2 regions of the Capillibacterium thermochitinicola genome follow, and region 2 is predicted to be linked to the other one. Evidence: a T-box and tRNA genes for the amino acid it is inferred to sense, from the RefSeq annotation. Region 2 holds a T-box; the other holds one or more tRNA genes.
What was found. The T-box of region 2 lies ahead of G5B42_RS06810 (valine--tRNA ligase). A T-box ahead of a tRNA ligase gene usually reads a tRNA of that ligase, here a tRNA-Val.
Positions count from the first base shown of each region.

Region 1: it encodes a tRNA-Val, which carries the amino acid that the T-box ahead of G5B42_RS06810 (valine--tRNA ligase) is inferred to sense. The anticodon was not compared.

Region 1 covers NZ_JAAKDE010000016.1:69,067-79,820, forward strand. The annotation lists gene folK (2-amino-4-hydroxy-6-hydroxymethyldihydropteridine diphosphokinase) at 1-335, shown strand, start outside; gene ltaE (low-specificity L-threonine aldolase) at 364-1,413, shown strand; gene G5B42_RS08670 ((2Fe-2S) ferredoxin domain-containing protein) at 1,517-1,879, shown strand; gene G5B42_RS08675 (NADH-dependent [FeFe] hydrogenase, group A6) at 2,050-3,795, shown strand; tRNA gene G5B42_RS08680 (tRNA-Val) at 3,919-3,995, shown strand; gene G5B42_RS08685 (YqzL family protein) at 4,175-4,270, shown strand; gene pheS (phenylalanine--tRNA ligase subunit alpha) at 4,584-5,606, shown strand; gene pheT (phenylalanine--tRNA ligase subunit beta) at 5,621-8,035, shown strand; gene G5B42_RS08700 (accessory gene regulator ArgB-like protein) at 8,161-8,850, shown strand; gene G5B42_RS12355 (cyclic lactone autoinducer peptide) at 8,855-8,968, shown strand; gene G5B42_RS08710 (hypothetical protein) at 9,828-10,481, shown strand; gene G5B42_RS08715 (cell division protein ZapA) at 10,627-10,754, shown strand, end outside.
Region 2 covers NZ_JAAKDE010000013.1:4,636-15,389, reverse strand. The annotation lists gene G5B42_RS06830 (GH36-type glycosyl hydrolase domain-containing protein) at 1-1,665, shown strand, start outside; gene G5B42_RS06825 (family 20 glycosylhydrolase) at 1,727-2,656, shown strand; gene G5B42_RS06820 (acyl-CoA thioesterase) at 2,674-3,120, shown strand; gene lepB (signal peptidase I) at 3,232-3,804, opposite strand; gene G5B42_RS06810 (valine--tRNA ligase) at 3,979-6,630, opposite strand; T-box leader at 6,716-6,950, opposite strand; gene G5B42_RS06805 (ketose-bisphosphate aldolase) at 6,993-7,988, opposite strand; gene G5B42_RS06800 (hypothetical protein) at 8,098-8,496, opposite strand; gene scpB (SMC-Scp complex subunit ScpB) at 8,521-9,078, opposite strand; gene G5B42_RS06790 (segregation and condensation protein A) at 9,075-9,839, opposite strand; gene G5B42_RS06785 (HDIG domain-containing metalloprotein) at 9,826-10,338, opposite strand; gene G5B42_RS06780 (site-2 protease family protein) at 10,384-10,754, opposite strand, start outside.

The sequences.
Region 1 (10,754 bases), on a different contig from region 2:
CTTGGTTTTTAAATCAAGTCTGTGTCGGCGAAACACAGGAGCTGCCTTTAACTTTGCTGTATAAATTTAAAATGCTGGAAAAGGCGGCCGGTCGTACGGAGGGACCGCGCTTTGGTCCCCGTCCCCTTGATTTGGACATCCTGTTCTACGGGTCTTGGGTCATGGCCTCTGACCTTTTGACCATACCCCACCCCCGGTTACTGGAAAGATCCTTTGTCATCCGGCCTTTGCTGGAACTGGTTCCCGACTGGGTGGATCCCCGCAGTGGACTAGGGTTGAAGGAAATATGGGAAACGAAGAAAGACCGTCTTTCCCGCTGTTACCCAGTGATATAGAGTACTTACCATAGAAAGGAGTATTTTCATGGCAGAACTGATTGATTTACGAAGCGATACGGTGACCAAACCCACGGCCGAAATGCGCAAAGCAATGGCCGCTGCGGAAGTGGGGGATGATGTTTATGGTGAAGACCCGACGATGCGGAGATTGGAAGCAATCGCCGCGGAGAAGATCGGGAAGGAGGCCGCCATGTTTGTCCCCAGTGGTACCATGGGCAACCAAGTGGCGGCGATGACCCATTTGCAGCGGGGGGATGAAGTAATCCTGGAGGCCGAATCGCATATCTTCTATTATGAAGTCGGAGGACTCGCCCTCCTTTCTGGCGTCCAGACCCGGACCATCCAAGGGCGGAAAGGCTTTATGGAGCCGGCACAGATTGCTGCGGCCATCCGGCCGGACGATCTTCATTTTCCCCGCACTGGATTACTTTGCTTGGAAAACACCCATAACCGGGCAGGCGGAGCGGTGCTCACCGCCGAACAAACCCGCGTAATGGCCCAGGTGGCCCATGAGCGGGGAATACCGGTTCACCTGGATGGCGCACGCATTTTTAACGCGGCCATCGCCCTGGGCACCGATGTCCGGGAACTGACCGCGCCTGTTGACTCGGTGATGTTTTGTCTTTCGAAGGGATTGGGCGCGCCGGTCGGTTCGCTCGTGGCCGGAAGAAAAGACTTTATTGACAAGGCGCGCAAAGTCCGTAAATTGTTGGGAGGGGGATTGCGCCAGTCCGGAATCCTGGCGGCGGCCGGGATTGTCGCCCTGGAACAGATGGTTGACCGGTTAGTGGAGGATCATGTCAACGCCCGGCTACTTGCCGAGGGATTGGCCAATATTCCCGGGTTAACGATTGACCCTGATGCTTTTCCCACCAACATTCTGATCTGTTCCGTGGCCAAACTTGGCATTTCCGCCCAGCGTTTTTCCGCTCTCCTTGCCCAACACGGGGTTTTGGCCAACCCGACCTCGCCCACGGAAATACGTTTTGTCACCCATAAAGATGTGACCAAAACACAGATTAAATCCGCTCTGAACATTATTAATCAGATCGTGAAGGCGATCGATCAATTTTAACAATTTGGATCGAGGATTGACATCTTTTATTACCGCAGGATATAATTTGAATGAACCGGAAATTTGTGAAAATCGGATCAATGTTCATGAAGGAGGAAAGAACATGACTTCGCTGGCGGAACTGGAAAAAATCCGGGACCAGGCACGACGTCTAACCGAATTACGGGGAGAGAAACCGCAAACCAAAGTAGTCATTGGGATGGGCACCTGTGGAATTGCCGCCGGGGCACGTGAAACCATGAAGGCAATTCTTGATGAAATTAACAAACGCAATCTCACCGGGATTGCGGTGACGCCAACTGGATGCTTAGGCCTTTGCGAACAGGAACCCATTGTCGAAGTGGAAATTCCGGATCAACCCCGGATTGTATATGGGAAAATTTCGGCCGAGAAAGCCCGGCAGATCGTGGCGAAACATTTGGTGAACAATAACATTATCGATGAATGGGTCATCGGCCGTAAATAGGATCGGCAGGACTTTCACCAATACATAAGGATATCCTGATTAATCCCGAACTGCTTAACTGCTTAATTATATTTAAATTATAATGTAGAGAAATTTGTGCGGGAAAAGAAGCCACACAAAAGCCAGACAACTGGATGCGGTTGATAAATGCCGAAAGGAAGTGAAAAACCTTGGTGATGGTAAGTGTGACCGTCGATGGTCAAAAAGTAGAGGTGCCAAAGGGTAGTACAATTTTGGAAGCCGCCCAAAAAGCCGGCATTAAGATCCCAACCCTTTGTCACCATGAAGATTTAAAGGTTAACGCCATGTGCCGGATCTGTGTGGTGGAAGTTGTGGGGGCGCGCACACTCCAAACGGCTTGTTCGCAACCGGTGACCGACGGTATGGTGATTATTACCAATTCACCCACTGTACGCCAAGCGCGCAAAATGAATTTAGAGCTTCTCTTATCCAACCACCCCCAGGATTGTTTGAATTGTGTCCGCAACCAACGTTGTGAATTACAGGCTTTAGCCGACCAATTGGGGGTCAGAGCGCAGTCCTTCCCGACCCCAAAATGGCCGGAATATCCAAAAGACGAGTCAACGCCCGCCCTCGTCCGGGATCCGGATAAATGTATTCTTTGCCGGAGATGTGTGGAAGTCTGTCATGAGGTACAAGGGGTGGGGGCGATTGGCCCCGCCAACCGGGGGATGGAGACCCAAATCCTCCCGGCGGGCGGAGAGAACTTGAACGATGTGGCTTGCGTCCTCTGCGGCCAATGTTCGTTGGTCTGTCCCGTGGGTGCCATTTACGAACAGGATCATACGGAACGGGTCTGGGCGGCACTGGCGGATCCGGAAAAACATGTGGTGGTCCAAACGGCGCCGGCGATCCGGGTCTCCATTGGCGAAGAGTTTGGTTTGGAACCGGCCCGGGTTACCACCGGCAAACTGGTTGCTGCCTTGCGACGGTTGGGCTTTGACCGCGTCTTCGATACTGATTTTACCGCCGATTTAACAATTATCGAGGAAGGCCATGAACTGATTGAACGCTTGAACAATGGTGGCACGCTCCCGATGATTACTTCCTGTAGCCCGGGTTGGATCAAATACATCGAGCACTTTTACCCCGAGTATTTAGACCACCTTTCCACTTGCAAATCGCCGCAGCAGATGTTTGGTGCGCTTGCGAAGACCTATTACGCGGAGAAGGCCGGAATCGACCCGAAGAATATTTATGTGGTCTCCATCATGCCTTGTACCGCCAAGAAATTTGAGTGCGGTCGTCCGGAGATGTCCGCTTCCGGTTATCCCGATGTGGATGCCGTTTTAACCACCCGCGAACTTGGGAAAATGCTCCGGCAGGCCGGGATTGATTTTAACCAGTTACCCGAAGAACAATTTGACGATCCCTTCGGGATTACGACCGGTGCCGGTGTGATCTTCGGGGCCAGCGGCGGAGTAATGGAAGCCGCCCTCCGGACCGTCTACGAAGTGGTCACCAAAGAGCCATTACCGTCCGTGGACTTTACCGCCGTCCGCGGCATTGAAGGGATCAAAGAGGCGGAGGTAGATTTAAAGGGAACGAAGGTTAAAGTAGCGGTGGCCAACGGATTGGCAAATGCCCGACAATTGATGGAGTTGATTAAAGCCGGAAAAGCGGATTACCAATTTATCGAGATCATGTGCTGTCCGGGTGGTTGTATCGGCGGTGGCGGTCAACCGATCGGCACGACCAATGCGGTCCGGAAAAAACGGATTGAAGCGATCTACGAAGCCGATCGTGGTTTACCGTTGCGCAAATCCCACGAAAATCCGGCCGTCAAAACCCTGTACGAAGAATTCCTGGGTCAGCCCTTGGGTGAAAAGAGTCATCATTTACTTCATACCCACTATACCAAGCGGGGCAAATACCCGGTGGCAGCGGTTAAATAACGCGCAACCCCCGGTTAATCAGGTCATTAACCGGGGTTTTTATTCTCATTTTTTTATCGAAAAAAAAGAAAAAAAAGACCTATTGACTTAAATGTGGTTTTGTGTTATTATTAATTTTGCTTTGGGGGGGTAGCCCAGTTGGTTAGAGCGCTACGTTGACATCGTAGAGGTCAGCGGTTCGAGCCCGCTCCTCCCCACCATATTTGAGAAAAAGGCAGGGAAGACCTGCTTTTTTTGCACACAGGACCCGGTTGCCAAAATGTCCGCCGCACGCATAATTTTTACTATCGTTAAGTACTTGTAAACCCGCTGGGCTTATGCTATAATGTGAGTAAATGGCGGGCAGTTTCGACCAGAATAATGGAAGGGGAGGGGTTTTATGATCCTTTCCGCAGAGTTTTTCTGGAAACTATTTGAGATTACCGGGTCGATCACAGCCTATCTGTTATATAAAGAACTGATAAACCTCAATTAAATTTAATTATACGGAAAGACGAGGAAGGAAAGAGTAACCGCACGGAACGGCACAGGGAGGAATGGTAAATTGAGAACATTCCCCGGGAAGGCGGTTATCGTTCGTTCTGGAGTTGCTAGTTGAAATTGGAGTAGGCTATGCCGGTTTCCACCGTTATCGGAAACGACCCTTGCCGGGCAGGCAAGGATCGGTAAAGTGGAGTCGGTATGACTAAGATGGGTGGTACCGCGGAAGTTAACCTTTCGTCCCAATGGCGGGCGGGAGGTTTTTATTTTACTATTTTTATTGGTTCAATTGGGAAGGAGGGTTTTTTATGCAAGATGAATTGAAAACCATTCAAGAACAAGCCTTGCAGGAGATTCAGGCTGCCGCTTCTTCGCCGGAACTGGCTGAGATTAGGCTGAAGTACTTTGGGAAAAAGGGTGTTGTCACCAAATATTCGCGGACACTCGGGACCCTTTCGGCGGAAGAGCGTCCGCTGGTTGGCAAAGCCATTAATGAGCTCCGTGAAAGGCTGGAGACCGAGCTGAAAATCCGCCAAGCGGAGATGGAACGGCGCGAAGCGGAAGCCAAATTTGAACGGGAAAAGATCGACGTTGAACTCCCGGGTCGACGGCCGCGCCGGGGCCACCCCCATCCACTGCAAATCATCATTGAAGAGATTACCATGACCTTTTTGGGGATGGGTTTTTCGGTGGCGGAAGGTCCAGAAGTGGAATTTGATTATTATAATTTTGAAGCCCTGAACATACCGCCGGAGCACCCGGCACGGGAGATGCATGATTCGCTTTACATCACCGATAATATCCTTTTACGCACCCACACTTCTCCTGTGCAAATTCGGGCGATGGAGAAGCTCTATCCCGAGCCCGTGCGGATTATTGTCCCCGGCCGGGTTTACCGCCGCGACGCTCTGGATGCGACGCATTCACCGCTTTTTCACCAGATTGAAGGGCTGCTGGTGGATAAGGGAATAACCTTTGGCGATCTGAAAGGGGTCTTAACCGTTTTTGTCAAAAAATTCTTTGGTGAAGACCGGCAGGTCCGGTTACGACCAAGCTTCTTTCCCTTCACCGAACCCAGTGCGGAAGTGGATGTCTCCTGTGTCTGCCAGGGTAAGGGGTGTCGCATTTGTAAGAATACCGGCTGGATTGAGATTTTAGGCTCCGGTTCGGTTCACCCCAAAGTGCTGGCGATGGCCAAATATGATCCGGAAGTCTATTCGGGTTTTGCCTTTGGCATGGGAGTTGAACGCATCGCCATGCTACGGTACGGGATTACGGACATCCGCCATTTTTATGAGAATGACTTTCGTTTTCTCAGTCAATTTTGCTAAGGGGGGAATAAGGATTGCGTGTTTCATATAGATGGTTACAAGAATATGTTCCGGTGGAGCAAAGCCCAGAGGAATTGGCCGAGCTTTTAACCATGGCCGGGCTAGAAGTCGATGAGGTAATCAATCTGGGCGCTGCCTACCGCAGCCTCAAAATTGGTCAGGTTACCAGCCTCCAGCCCCACCCCCGCGCCGGGCAGCTCTTGGTCTGCGGAATCCGTTTGCCCGGTGGCGAAGTGACCGTCGTCACCGCCGCCACCAACCTGAAAGTGGGGGATAAGGTGCCGGTTGCCCTGCCCGGCTCAATCCTCCCCGACGGGAAAGCAATTCAGCCGGTCGAATTTCAGGGTGTTGTCTCCCAAGGGATGCTCTGCTCCGAAGAAGAGCTGGGTCTGGCGCGAAAGTCTGAAGAAATCATGGTCTTACCCCGCGACACCGACTTAAATACTGATTTACCGGCTGTTTTAGGATTGGACGACCATGTTTTGGTCTTGGAGTTAACCCCAAACCGGGCTGATTGTTACGGCATGCTGAATTTCGCGCGGGAAGTGGCGGCCCTGACGGGGTCACAGGTAAAAATGCCCCAATTTTCCGTCCAAGATGAACTGGAACAATCCATCCATGATTTGGTCACCGTTGAAGTGTTGAATCCCGAACTGGCTCCCCGCTATGCAGGACGGGTCTTCCTCAATGTCAAAGTCGGGGAATCGCCCTTATGGTTAAAGACTCGTCTTCTGGCGGCCGGGATGCGTCCCATCAACAACCTGGTGGATCTGACCAACTATGTAATGTTGGAGTTTAACCAACCGCTCCATGCCTTTGACCTTAACCGGATGAAGGACCGGAAGATTGTGGTCCGCGCGGCACGAGAGAATGAGCTGATTCAAACCCTGGACGGCGAAGAAAGAAAACTAAGAGCCGGCCAACTGGTGATTGCCGATGCTGAGCGGCCGCAGTGTATCGCCGGTGTAATGGGGGCGTTTGACAGCGAGGTAACCGTGGCGACCAACAGCATCTTTTTGGAGTCCGCCTATTTCTTGCCGGTCAGTATCCGTCGAACCGCCCAGGAGCTTGCGATCCGTTCCGAAGCCGCCATCCGTTTCGGAAAGGGCCTGGATCCGGAGAGCGTAACTCTGGCTTTGGACCGCGTTGCCTTCCTAGTCCAACAACTAAAGATTGCCCAGGTGGCGAAGGGAACTATTGACTTGAATTTCCGCCCCCCGGCGGCACGGAAAATTTGGTTCCGTCCGGAGCGGATCAATGCCTTACTCGGAACCCGGCTGGAAAAAGAGGAGATCATGGCCATCTTCCAGCGGTTGAATTTCCAAACGGAGGAAGACAAGGCTGCCGGGAAAACCTATCTGGTACCGCCCTCTTACCGGTTGGATATTGAGAACGAAGCGGATCTGGCGGAAGAAGTTGCCCGGATCTACGGTTACAACAATATTCCGGCGACCTATCCCGCGGCCCAGATCGTTGGGCGGCTCACGCCGGAACAAGAGTTTTCCGCCAAAGTCAGGAACCTTCTTTTAGGGCTCGGGTTAACCGAGATCATTACCTATAGTTTTCTCGGGGAGAAAATGTTCGACCGCTTGAACATCCCGGAAGGGCATCAATTGCGCCAAACAGTTAAGATGATGATCCCCTTGAGTGAAGAAGGTTCCATGCTGCGCACCACTTTACTCCCGGGAGTCTTGGAGAGTTTAAGCTACAACGCCAACCGTAACCACCACGATCTCCAGGTCTTTGAGATCGCCCACGTCTATCACCCCAAGGAGAAGGCGGAAGAATTACCCGACGAACCCTTGCATTTGGCCGGTGGGCTCAGTGGACGGATTAACGAACCGGGGTGGAACCAAAACGACCGGGAAGTCGATTTTTACGACGGGAAAGGTTTGCTCGAAACGCTTTTTGACCATTTACGGGTTGAAGGCGTCCGCTTTCGCCGGGGCGAACACCCGGCAATGCATCCGGGCCGCACGGCAGTGGTTGAAGTCGCCGGCCACCCAGTTGGCTTTGTCGGCGAGATTCATCCCGCGGTGAAAAAGGAGTTCGACCTGACGACTCCGGTTATCCTCTTTGAGCTCAATTTGGATTTGCTCTGGTCCGCGGTGGATAAAGAGATCATCCGCGTGGCACCCCTTCCGAAGTTCCCGCCGGTCTTGCGGGATCTCGCTTTGGTCCTGCCGGAAAAGTTCAGCGCGCAAGCAGTTACCGACCTCTTCCGGGAGATCGGCGGGGACAAGTTGGAAGCGGTGAACCTCTTTGATGTCTACCAAGGCGATAAAATCCCGGCCGGCTGCCGGAGTATGGCCTTTTCCTTGACTTTCCGGACGCCCGACCGCACTTTACAGGATGACGAGGTCAATACGATTATGGAAGCGATCATCGCGGCGGCGGCTGAACGTTTTGGGGCCCAGCTACGAAGTTAAGAATGGAGGTATTTTGGTTACACCCCCTGGGTAAAACAGGGGGTGTTTTTGTTCTGTCATTTTAGGTAAAAACATGGAAATTAAGTAATTTTCCGGTTGTTCTCGGGATAAATAATTGATGGACAATGTCCGATATTGGGAATGAGAACAAGGAGGGGGGCGTTGGTTTGGTCCTGAAGAATCTGGCGACTTCATGGGCACAAGCGCTTGCCCGGAAGACCGGGGAAACCGACCAATACAAAATTGCGTTGGCCCGTTACATGCTGGAAAGTCTCCTTTCGACCTTCCTTTCGCTCCTTTGCATTTTACTGTTTGGACTGATCTTTGGCGTTTTAAAAACAGCACTTCTCCTGACATTGGTCATGTCGGCCTTGAAGGCGGTGATGGGCGGATTACACTTGAAAACGCCACTCCGCTGCGCGCTGGTCGGGGCGGTCATGACCATCATCCTTAGTTATCTAGCCCTTTCCTTCCCTTATCTCCAGATGCCAAAAGCGGTACAATGGGGGATCTTTGGCTTGCTGGTTTATATTGTCTGGAAAAAAGCACCCCGGGAGGCAAAGGGAAAACCCCTGACCGCCCCGCAAAAGAGGGGATTGGCCCGTAATTCGCGGGTCCTGATCCTGCTGGTTGCGTTTATTTGTTGGTGCTGGCCGGAGGGGGCTGTCACCAATGAGCTTTTCTATGGAACGGCTTTTCAAGTTCTAAACCTGACCGTTCCGATGGCAAAGGTAATTGATGGGCTTGACCGTCTCTTTGACCATGGTGTAAATAAGTTTCATAGTTTTACCGAATTTATAGGGAAAGGAGGATAGGAGAATGAGAAAATGGATCTTGTCGGTCGTCCTGTCGGTTTTGGCGGTGCTGGCTACATGCACGATGAGCATGGCGTGTCTTTTACTTTTCTATCAACCAGAGATTCCTCAAAAGTGACCTAAAGTGATATTCTACGTTGCAAAAAGCCGCAAAATGTTTTGCTAATTGTCCAAACAAGGTATTTTTAACGACGTAGTAGAAATATTACAAGTACCACGGGAGGACGTATATTTATGTGCATAGACATATATACGTGCTCCCGTTATTAATTATCAATATGCATGCGGACAAAAGGCAGGTGTAATAATTGTCAAAGGAGATGTATTACCAAATTATTCTGGAGAAACAATATTTAACATTATTTTTGACAGTCTGCGTTTTTTTAGTAAACTGGACAATAAATCTTAAATTCGGGTTATTTATCCTTAAATTTCACAAAAAAAATATAAATCTTGTTTTTCCTTGGGCTATTGCGGGTACGATCTATAGCTTGTTTGGCAGGTTAATCATTCCTGATTTCATGTTTTTTTTTACCACATTACTTTTATCGTTCTTTATATTAAAGAGAATAACTGGCACTAAAATAATAAAAGCCCTCTATGCAGCAATATTATCTCTGTTAACAGTTGTCTTTAGTTTTTTATTGTTCGGGCAACCTTTACTGATCAGTGATAAATTTAGGAAACTTATGTTGGAGCCAACCGGAATTATCATTGGGAGCTTGATCGAGGTTATGCTGCCTTTTTTTATTATGCTCTTTTCCCGGACAAGTATCTCATCGAAATTAAGGAGATTAAAAACGTATTGTTTGGATCTAACCATAAATTTATATATTTACCTATTACTTGTCGTGTATGTTTTGTGCATGATAATTTTGTATTTACTTTCTCAGTCTTCTTATAATATTCTAAGAGAATTACTGATAACCGAAGCAATACTGGTGGGTTTTACACTTTTTATCATTTTTCGGATCAGATTGGAAATCAAAAAACAGCAGAAAAAAAGCGAAGAAGACCACAGCACCTATTTGCTGAAAACGATCCTTTCCAAACAACGCGAATACCGCAACTTTTTTCAGGTGATTAGAGCCCTGGCGGAGAGGGGAAAAACCAGGGAGATCGTCGACTATATCGACGATATTCACGCGGAGATGTCCTTGGTGGAGACTTTTAGTGAAGAAAACCTGATTTTCACCTCATTGTTGGTGGCGGAGCAGATTAAAGCCAGAGAAAAGGGGATAATCATTACCAACAACACAAAGACAACCTTAAGCGAGCTGAAGGATCCGGTTAAAGTTTACGATCTCTTCAAGGACCTACTCCAGTGTGTTGTGGCCTACGAAGAAAGGAGTAACCGCGACCAGCATTATCTCAACATCGAAGTTGACGAGGACAGGCAGTATTATTCCTTCATGATTTTGAGAGAATTGGAGGTCAAGCCGGAAAATCTGGAGCCGAGGGCGGAGGGCGGCCCGTTGGAGGATGACCAAACACTGCAGCAGATTAAAAAGCGCATTAAGCAGCTTCATGGGAAGTTTTCCTTTCTGTACAAGGGCGATGAATTGGTCGGTTGCCTGTTTAAAGTAGGTAAGGCCCGGCGCAAAAAGTTTTTCTTGTCTCTTGGGTTATGAGGCAACCTTCCAGGAAAGGAGGCGTCTTTCTTACTGTATACAGCACACCGTTTTTCCTTTGTCACCAGTCTCCTTTGGAAAAGAAGGAGTTTTCTTTTTTATTGTCAAATTATACTTAGAAACACGATGCTTGGGTGGTGTTGTGATGTTAACACGCGGGGTCCAACAGAAGCCCCTCAACCGTGTAACCATAAAAATCATGGGTGATGAATATAACGTGGTCGGACCCGAGTCACCCGAGTATATTAACCACTTGGTTAAAACCATTGAAAC
Region 2 (10,754 bases):
GCCCTCCATAAGCGGATCACTTTAGCCCCGGGTGAAGAAAAACGCCTCATCTTTCTGCTCGGGGTGGGCAACCGGGAAGCCGGCCAGCAAATGCGGGCCAAATACAAAGACTTTACTAATGTGGATGCCGCCTTCCGGGAACTGAAGGAGTACTGGGAACGTAAATTGGCCAAACTGCAGTGTCGCACCCCGCATGAAGGGTTCAACACCATGATCAACACCTGGAACCCTTACCAGGCCGAGACCTGCGTCGTCTGGTCCCGGTTCGCCTCCTTTATTGAAGTGGGTGGCCGCACCGGACTGGGTTACCGCGACACCGCCCAGGATGTGATGAGCGTTCCCCATACCAACCCGGAAAAAGTACGCCAACGCATCATCGAGCTTTTGCGGGCCCAAGTGAGTAGCGGATATGGTTTGCACCTGTTCGAACCCGAACACTTTGACCCTAACCGTCCACCGGCCCCGAAATTCAAATCTCCAACGGTCGTGCCGGAACCGAAACCGGAATCGCTCATCCACGGGCTGGAGGACACCTGTTCCGATGACCACCTATGGCTGGTTCCTTCCGTCTGCCAATATGTAAAAGAGACCGGTGACCTCGCTTTCCTCGATGAAATCGTTACCTTTGCCGATGGCGGCGAAGCTTCCGTCTACGAACACCTGAAACGTGCTTTGGATTTCTCCACGGAACATGTCGGGCCCCATGGAATCTGCAAAGGGCTGCGGGCCGACTGGAATGACTGCCTTAACCTCGGCGGCGGCGAGAGCGCCATGGTTTCGTTCCTGCACTACTGGGCCTTACAAGCCTTTATTGAAGCCGCTGCTTTCCTGGGGCGCCAGGAAGACGTGGAAAAATACAGCGCCATCGCCGAAAAAGTGCGCAATGCTTGTGAATCGGTCCTTTGGGATGGCCGCTGGTACATCCGGGGGATTACCGCCAACGGCCGGAAGATTGGCTCCCATGAGAATGAGGAAGGCAAAGTCCATCTGGAGTCGAACAGTCTGGCGGTCCTCTCCGGAGCCGCCTCCGCCGAACGAGGCCGGCTCTGTATGGACGCGGTTGACCAATACCTTTACTCCGAATGGGGTATCCACCTGGTCTGGCCTTGTTACACCAAGCCCGATGATGAGATCGGGTTTGTCACCCGTGTCTACCCGGGCCTCAAAGAAAACGGGGCTATTTTCAGCCACCCCAACCCTTGGGCCATTGTGGCCGAATGCCGGTTGGGCCGGGGTAACCGCGCAATGAAATACTATGATGCCCTCCTGCCTTACAACCAAAACGATAAAATCCATATCCGGGAAGCCGAACCCTACTCCTACTGTCAGTTTATCGTCGGCCGGGACCACACGGCTTTCGGCCGGGCCCGCCATCCGTGGCTGACCGGAAGCTCCGGTTGGATGTACACGGCGGCCACCCAGTGGATCTTGGGCATCCGGCTTACTTTTGACGGCCTCATCATTGATCCCTGTATCCCGGAGGACTGGGAGGAATTCCAGGTCACCCGCCAGTGGCGGGGTGCCACCTTCCACATTACCGTCAAGAACCCGGACCGGGTGCAAAAAGGGGTTAAAAGCATCACTTTAAATGGAAAGCCGGTCCAAGGGACAATCCCGCCGCAAGCACCCGGCACCACCCACGATGTGGTCGTAATCATGGGTTAGGGAGGAACGACTCCAACTCCTCACGGCGGACCAAAACGGCCCCTTTTTCCCGGCGGTCCGGATTGCTGACCAACCCCGCTTTCCCTGGCGGGGCTTATTAATCGACTGCGCCCGGCACTTTCAGCCGGTCAATGTGATCAAACGCAATCTGGACGGCATGGCCGCCGTCAAGTTAAACGTCTTACATTGGCATTTAACCGACGATCAGGGCTTCCGGGTGGAAAGCAAGGTCTTCCCCCGCCTTCACCAGGAAGGGGCCAACGGGCAGTATTATACCCAGGAGCAGATCCGGGAAATAATCGCTTACGCCGACCGGCGCGGGATCAGGGTGGTTCCCGAATTTGACCTCCCCGGCCACACCAGCAGTTGGGTCCTGGGCTACCCGGAACTGGCAAGCGCTCCTGGTCCCCACCACCCTGAAATCGGCTTCGGCGTGAAAGATACCGTCCTGAATCCGGTACGGGAGGAAACCTATGCTTTTTTGGAAGCCTTTTTCCAGGAAATGGCCGCCCTCTTCCCCGACGAGTATATTCATATCGGCGGTGATGAGAACAACGGAAAACAATGGGCGGCCAACCCTGAGATCCAGGCGTTTATGCACGCCCGCGGCCTTCCGGACACCCATTCCTTGCAAGCATATTTTAACCGCCGGTTACACGCGATTTTAACCAAGCTCAAAAAGAAGATGGTGGGTTGGGACGAGATCCTCGCCCCTGACCTGCCCGCCTCCACCATTGTCATCCAGGCCTGGCGGAACAAGGAAAGCCTGTGGCAAGCCGCCAAAATGGGCTACAAAAGAATTCTCTCCCACAATTACTACCTTGACCTCATGCTGCCCGCCGCTTTCCATTACCAGAACGACCCGCTGGCCCAAGCGGACCACATTACAAAATTAAGCCCCTTTCTTTCATTTTTGTTGCATCTTCCCCATTCACCACAATTCTGTACTATAATTATAACGATTGATACCCACCACACTCGCCATTGGTGATGTAAGGAGGAAACAAGATGAAGAAAGAGCGAACACCTACCCCGTCCATGTTCTCCGGGGCTCGCAACCGGGTCAGTTTTCGGGTCCGGTACGCCGAAACGGACGCCATGGGGGTGGTGCACCATTCGCGTTATTTGCCCTGGATGGAGCTGGGACGCACCGAATTTCTTCGGCAATACGGCTTTTCCTACCGGCAGTGTGAAGAAGAAGGGTATTTCTTCCCCCTGCTCTCCGCCACCTGCCATTACCACGCCCCGGCCAGATATGATGATTTGGTCACGGTGGAGACCTGGATCAAAGCGATCCACCCGCCCTATTTAGAGTTTGCCTATAAAATCACCCGCGAACCCGATGGCCTGCTGCTGGTCACCGGGGAAACAAAACAGATCTGTATCACGAAGGACGGCAAACCCCGCCGCGAACCGGTCAAACGATTGGAGGCCTTCTTTAAAGAACAGGCCTGATCCCCGAAATCCATCCCTTCTCCACGGCAAACCTCCTTTCCCGTGGAGAAAATCCCTCTCAAGAAGAGAAAAAGAAAGCCGGAGTTTCTTCCTCCGGCTCCTTTTCACTTTTCAATCATTAAACTCAATATCCGGCACGTCCCAATCCCCCTTGAGCTCGGGGGTTTTAATAATTTTCGCCTGATTAAACGGCCAATAGACGAGAATCGCTCTCCCCACCACATTTTCCAACGGGACGAAGCCCACATTGCGCTCGTCCCGGCTGTCCATACTCCGGTTGCGGTTATCGCCCATGACAAAAACAGTGCCCCGGGGAATGATCGTCCACTCGAAATCATCGTACATCTCTTCCATGATATAGGGTTCATGGACGGGCAGGCCGTTAATCCGTAAAGTTCCGTTGCTGATCTGGAGGTTCTGCCCTTCGGTGGCGATCACCCGTTTGACAAATTTCTTGGTCGGATCCTTCGGTTTAATCACCACCACTTCGCCGGGCTTCGGCGGGCGAAAACGATAGGTTATCTTGTCCACGATCAGCCTTTGCCCTTCGTACAGGTTAGGCTCCATGGACTTACCTTCCACTTTGTAGGTTTGAAAGATAAAGACCATAATAAAGAGGGCGGTCAACACCGAACTGGCGATTGATTCGATCCACTCCCTGAGTTCTGACTTGTTAAACTCCAATGGACTAACCTCCTCAACGACTGTCTTTCTTCCCCTGATTCTTCTCCCGACTCTAACTTTAACGCTTTAAAATGGTTAAAGTTCCCTTTGGTTCTCCCGGTCGAAAATCCGCCAAAATCCGCCGGCGGCCAAGCCATTATGGCTTCGCCCCGGCGGACAGTTTTGCATAGCAGGTTAGTCCTCCCTGGAGAGTTCCGCCAGGCGGTTTTGGATTTTTTCGTAGTCGATTTCAAGAGCAGCCAGTTTCTTCCGCTCCTTCTCCACCACCGCCGGGGGCGCTTTGCTGACAAACTGTTCATTCGCCAGTTTCGCCGTGAGCCGTTTTCTCTCCTCTTCCAAAGTTGACAACTCTTTCTGCAACCGTTTCAGCTCCAACTCGAAGTCAACCATCCCGGCCAGTGGTAAAAAGACCTCCACCCCTTCCACCACGGCGGTCATCGCCTTGGCCGGCTTTGCGCTGGCACTGTCGTGCACCTCCATCTTGCTTAAGCCCGCCAGTGTCTCCAGATACAAACGGTTTGCGTTTAGGACGGCCTGTTTGGCAGCGTCCGTTAAGAAGATGGCCTCCACCTTCCGGCCCGGTTCGACCCCGACTTCGGCGCGGATATTCCGGATCGCCCGGGTCAGATTCATGATCAAGCTCATCTCCGCTTCCGCCTGTTCGTCCAGGAGCCTTTCGTCCACTGCCGGCCACGGGGCCAACATGAGGGTTTCGCCCTGGTGGGGCAGGGCCTGCCAGATCTCCTCCGTAATAAAGGGCATATAGGGGTGGAGTAAAGCCATGGTCTGCCGCAATACGGTTACCAAGACCGTCTGAGTGGTACGCCTGACCTCCCCTTCCAGGCGGAGCGCGGGTTTGGCCATCTCAATATACCAATCGCAGAATTCGCTCCAGATGAAATCATAGAGCACGTTGGCAAAACCACCCAAGTCATACCGGTTCAACATGGTTTCGGCGGCCGCGATCACCCGCTGCAGACGGGACAAGATGTACCGGTCGGCCAGGGAAAGGGCGGAGAGATTCAGTTCTTCCTCCTCCGCCGGGTAATCCTCCAGGTTCATCAGGACAAAGCGAGCCGCGTTCCAGATCTTATTGGAAAAATTGCGGATCCCGTCGATCTTTTCCATCTGGAACCGCTGGTCTTGGCCGAGGGTCGTCCCGGTCGCCAGGGTGAAACGTAAAGTATCGGCCCCGTATTTCTCGATCACGTCCAAAGGATCAACATTCGTCTCGGGCCGGGACTTACTCATCTTTTTCCCGTCCTTATCCAGGACCAGACCATGGATCAGCACTTCATGGAAGGGTTTCTCCCCCATAAACTCCAGGCCCATGAAGATCATGCGGGCGACCCAGAAGAAGATAATGTCCCGGGCCGTCACCAGCACAGCCGTGGGATAAAAATGCTTGAGCTCCGCCGTCTCTTCCGGCCAGCCCATGGTCGAGAAGGGCCACAAAGCCGAAGAAAACCAAGTGTCAAGGACATCCGGATCCTGTTCCAGGTGGGAATGGCCGCATTTCGGACAGGTCTGCGGTTCCTCCCGGGCCGCGAACTCAGCCCCGCAGTCCTGGCAATACCAGATGGGAATCCGGTGTCCCCACCAGAGCTGCCGGGAGATACACCAGTCACGGATATTCTCCATCCAGTTCAAATAGATCTTGGTGAAGCGCTCGGGGACAAAACGGATCTTCCCGTCTTGGACCGCTTTAATCGCCGGGGCGGCCAGCGGTTTCATCTTGACAAACCACTGTTTGGAGATGAGCGGTTCGATCACCGTGTCACAGCGGTAACAGGTCCCGACCGCATGGGTGATAGTCTCTTCCCCGGCCAGGTAACCCCCGGCCTCCAGTTCCGCGAGGATTTGTTTCCGGCATTCATCCCGGTCCATCCCGGCATACTTCCCGGCGGCCTTGGTCATCTTGGCGTCAAAACCGATCACGGTAATCTGTTCCAAATTATGGCGTAAACCGACTTCAAAGTCGTTGATATCGTGGGCAGGGGTGACTTTCACCGCGCCGGTGCCAAACTCGGGATCAACCATCTCGTCGGCGATAATCGGAATCTCCCGGTTCACGATGGGCAGGATCACCGTTTTCCCGACCAAATGCCGGTAGCGTTCATCTTCCGGGTGGACGGCCACCGCCGTATCCCCCAGCATGGTCTCCGGGCGGGTGGTGGCCACCTGAATGTACCCGTCGCCGCTGGACAGCGGGTAGCGCAGATGCCACAGGCGTCCGGTTAGCTCCTCGTGTTCCACTTCGATGTCGGAGAGGGTGGTCGCACACTGCGGACACCAGTTGATCAAATAACTCCCCCGGTAGATCAGGCCCTTTTCGTAAAGGCGGATAAAGACCTCCCGCACCGCTTGGGAACACTTTTCATCCATGGTGAAACGCTCCCGCTGCCAATCACAGGAGGAGCCCAGCTTCTTTAACTGGCGGATAATCGTCCCGCCGTATTCTTCCTTCCACTGCCAAACCCGCTCCAGGAACTTCTCCCGCCCGAGTTGGTGCCGGTTAAGCCCTTCTTTCGCCAACTCCTCTTCCACGCGAACCTGGGTCGCGATGCCGGCATGGTCGGTCCCGGGGATCCACATCGTGTTATCCCCTTTCATGCGGTGGTAACGAACGAGGATATCCTGGAGCGTGTTGTTGAGCGCGTGGCCCAAATGGAGCCGCCCCGTGACGTTCGGCGGCGGAATGACAATGGCGTAAGGTTTCCGGTCCGGATCCACCTCAGCATGGAAACAGTTGTGCTCCAGCCAGAAACGGTACCATTTCTCTTCGACCGTCTTCGGGTCATAGGCCTTTGGTAACAGACGATTCATGGCAATTCCTCTCCTTTGTCTCTTCAACCTGGTTAAGGGCTAGCCGTCAGGCAAGGCCCTATCCTATAAAGAAAAACCTTTCATCCTTAAGGACGAAAGGTTTCTTTTCGTGGTACCACCTTATTTCCCCTGCCGACAAAATGGCAGGGGCACTCAAAGGCGATAACGGGCACACCGCTGCGCTCTATTAAGGCAAACGCCTTTTCGACCGCAGAACTCACGGACGACCTTCACCATGGAAGTGTCCGCGGGGTCTTCCAGCCTCCGAACCCCTTCTCTGTCGGCGTTCCATGGTTACTCCTTCCGCTCATCGTTTCGATCAAATGCTTTTTCCCTATAATACCTGTTTTCTTTTACGCTTGTCAAGACATATAGAGCTTTTTCATCTCTTCGAGACCCCAGTTGGGAACATCGGCCGCGCGCCCCGCCGCCCCGAAGGCTTCAATCTTCTTCTTGACTTCAGCGGCAATGGCTTCACGGGCTTTGGTGTTATACTCCCGCGGGTCAAAGGCAGCGGGGTGCTCCACAAAGAACTTCCGGATCGCGCCGGTGGCGGCCAGACGGCTGTCGGTATCGACGTTGATCTTGTTTATCCCACAAGTGATCGCTTTCTGCAGCGCGGGGATGGGCACACCTTTCGCCGCCTCCATTTTTCCACCGTACTGGTTGATGATGTCAATGAGTTCCTGTGGTACACTGGAGGAACCATGAGAGACCAGATAGGTGTTGGGGAGTTTTTTCCGGATCTCTTCAATAATATCGAAGGCTAATTTCGGTTCGCCCTTAAATTTGTAGGCCCCGTGGGAGGTTCCGATCGAGATCGCCAGGGCATCCACACCGGTCTTTTCCACAAACTCAACCGCCTGGTCCGGATCGGTCAAGACCGTCTTCCCGGAACCGACCCCGTCTTCAATCCCGCCAAGGGTCCCCAGTTCACCTTCGACCGTCACGCCACGGTCGTGGGCATACTTGACCACTTCCGCGGTAACCTTCACGTTATACTCAAAAGTGGAAGGAGTCTTCCCGTCTTCCATTAACGAACCGTCGATCATGACCGAGGTGAAACCTAAATCGATTGCCCGTTTCACCGTCTCAAAACTGTTCCCATGGTCCAGATGGATGGCCAACGGCACCTCCGGGTTGAGTTCGGCTCCGGCTTTAATAATATTGACAAGGTACAGATCCTGGGCATACTTTAAGGCCCCTCTACTGACCTGCACAATAACGGGGGCTTTGGTCTCCTGGGCCGCCATCATAATACCCTGCATCTGCTCCATGTTATTCACGTTAAAAGCACCGACGGCAAAAGGCTTACCTTCTTTGTAAGCTTTAAGACTTGTTTCCAAGATCGCCTTCATCGTAACAATCATTGCACTCTCTCCTCTTCTCCTGTAATTTTAATCGACACCGTCCACCAAGGCGTGAACGTTGGTTTTAATTATCATCCCTCATTTTTTACCGCAACTATCACCCACCTTCTTCCCCATCCTCATTTAGTTCGGCTGGACGGTCAGGTGTATTTTCTTCCGCGCTTGCTTCTTCTGTTTCGCCTTCTTCTGCTATGCTTTCTGCTTCCGTGCTTTCCCCAATATGTACTTCCGTTTCTTGGCTAAAATCAGTGTCAAGTCTATCTAGACGGTTCTGAAGGGCAGTCACTGCTTCCTCCAGCCGCTTGAGGCGGTATTCACAGTCGCTTTTCAGGAGCAGGGTGTACCCCCACGCGTAGATCAGAAAATAAGCCAGAAAATTCTGCGGCTCAAAACCATCAAAGAAAAAAGCATATATTATTGAAGCCGACGCCGCAACCAGCAGTAACAAGCCAAAATAATAATTGCCGTCCCGCTCAAACTTAAAGTTAAATTTCATCCGTTTTCCCCTCCTCATTACTCCTCAATCGGCGGTTAAATCAATCTGCAATTGCTGATTAAGAATCCAGTCATCGACAATGGGCAATTCATCCAGACTTTTCAAACCGAAATACTTGAGAAATTTCTTGGTGGTTCCATAAAGAATCGGGCGGCCGGGACCGTCTTTCCGCCCCGCTTCCTCAATCAGCCCGCGCTCCAAAAGCGTCGTCAGCGAGCTGTCCACTCGCACCCCGCGGATGGTTTCAATCTCCGCGCGGGTAATCGGTTGCTTATAGGCAATAATCGCCAACGTCTCGAGGGCAGCCTGTGAAAGGGGGGACGGCCGGGGGACCTTCTTCAATTTTTCCAGGTAGTCGGCGTACTCCGGCTTGGTGACAAACTGGAAACCACCGGCCACTTCCTTTATTTGAATCCCCCGCTGCTCGTCGAGGTATTCCTCGTTTAACTCCGCCAAAAGCTGCTCGACCGTCTCGTAGTTCAGCGCCAGGATCATACTCAATTCCTTCACGGTGACGGGTTCCGAAGAAGCAAAGATCACCGCCTCCAGCACTGCTTTGGCCTTCCGCCAGTTCACGTTCACCCCTCCCACCGGACAATCACGATCTCACCAAAGGTCATCTCCTGCTGGACTAGGACTTTTCGCATCCGGATCAGCTCAAGTAAGGCCAGGAAGGAAGCCACCACCGCTTTGCGCGAAGCCAAACCGGAAAAGAGGGTGCGGAAAGAAACCCGGGATCCCCGGGCCAATCCGTTCATAATCTTATCCATCATCTCCTGGATCGAATACTCTTCCTCCGGCATTCCTTCCAACTCGAGGCGGGGCAGTAAACTTTCGAGCAAAGCACTGAAGGCCTGCACCAAATCCCACAGGGTCACCTGCCCGACCGTTTCGGCAGCGGCGGCCACTTCCAGGTCGGGGAAATACCCGCCCGTCCGCGGGAGGAACCGGCTGGCTTCCGCTTCCCGTTCCTGGAGCCGAGCGGCCACTTCCTTCACCTTTTTATACTCCATCAATCTTTCAACCAGTTCGAGACGGGGATCTTCTTCTTCCAGGGTTTCCTCTTCCGTCTCCACCAACGGCCGGGGCAACAGCATCCTGGCCTTGATCTGCATTAAAGTAGCCGCCATCAACAGAAAGTCAGCGGCGACGTGCAAGTCAAAAAACTCCATGGTTTGCAGGTAAGCCAAAAACTGGTCGGTAATCTCCACAATCGGTATGTTATAAATATCAATCTCCGCCCGTTCGATTAAGTGGAGTAAAAGATCCAGGGGCCCGGTAAAAACCGCCAGTTTAACCTGGTAACTTGCCTGCTGGTCCGTTCGTCTTTTAATTTTTCGCATCGGCACTCCGGAGCAGGGCCAGTTCGATGCTGGCCGGTTCCCCTGTTTCATCATGGTGGTGTTTAATCAGCGAAACAACGGACGGATCAATCCCCAAACTTTGGGCCATATAAGCCCCCCGGTCCGGATGGTGCAGATCGACATAGAGGGCATGACTTAAACCGGCTTCCCCTCTTTTCGCCCATTTCACACGTAAACTCGGTAGAAACCGGCGAATCAGTCCGACCTGAATCCGGTTCCACCAGGAGATTTCGCCTTTTACTTTTCCGACATCGTGAAGTAAGGCCCCCTGGATTAGCAGGGACAGATTGGCCTTACTGGTATCAACCTTTTCCGATAATAAGTATCTCGCCACGGTAACGGCATGTTTTTGGTCAGCATAACTCATTTGGTTAAAGAGAAAAAGGCCCGCTTCATCCAGATAACTTTCGACAAATTGACGGTCGGTCTTGTTCAGTTTACGCCGAAAAAGATCAATCGCTCTGCGCCAAGCAGCCAAAAACATCCCTCCTTCCTTCGTGCATTCCTTACAACAGATTGGAGGTTAAATCCAAAACCCCGTGATCAGGAAGGACCCAAAGTTCATCAGGATTGAGAAAAAACGGTTAAACGGCCGGTTAAAGATGAATAAAAGAGCAAACAGGATGATAAAACCATGCCGTTCAAGCTGTGTGTAAAAGTGAAAAGCTTGTCCCCGCAGGAAGTAACGGACCAGTCTGGACCCATCCAGCGGCGGGATGGGCAGCAAATTAAAAAAAGCCAGACTTAAATTTAATAACATTCCCGCATAAAAAAACTGGAACAACAAAAAACCAAGCGCCGAATCGAACGCAAGCGGCCAAAAACCCAGATTAAGGAGGCGCAGCGGTAAACCGAAAAGGCAAGCCAGGACGAGATTGGCCGCGGGTCCGGCCA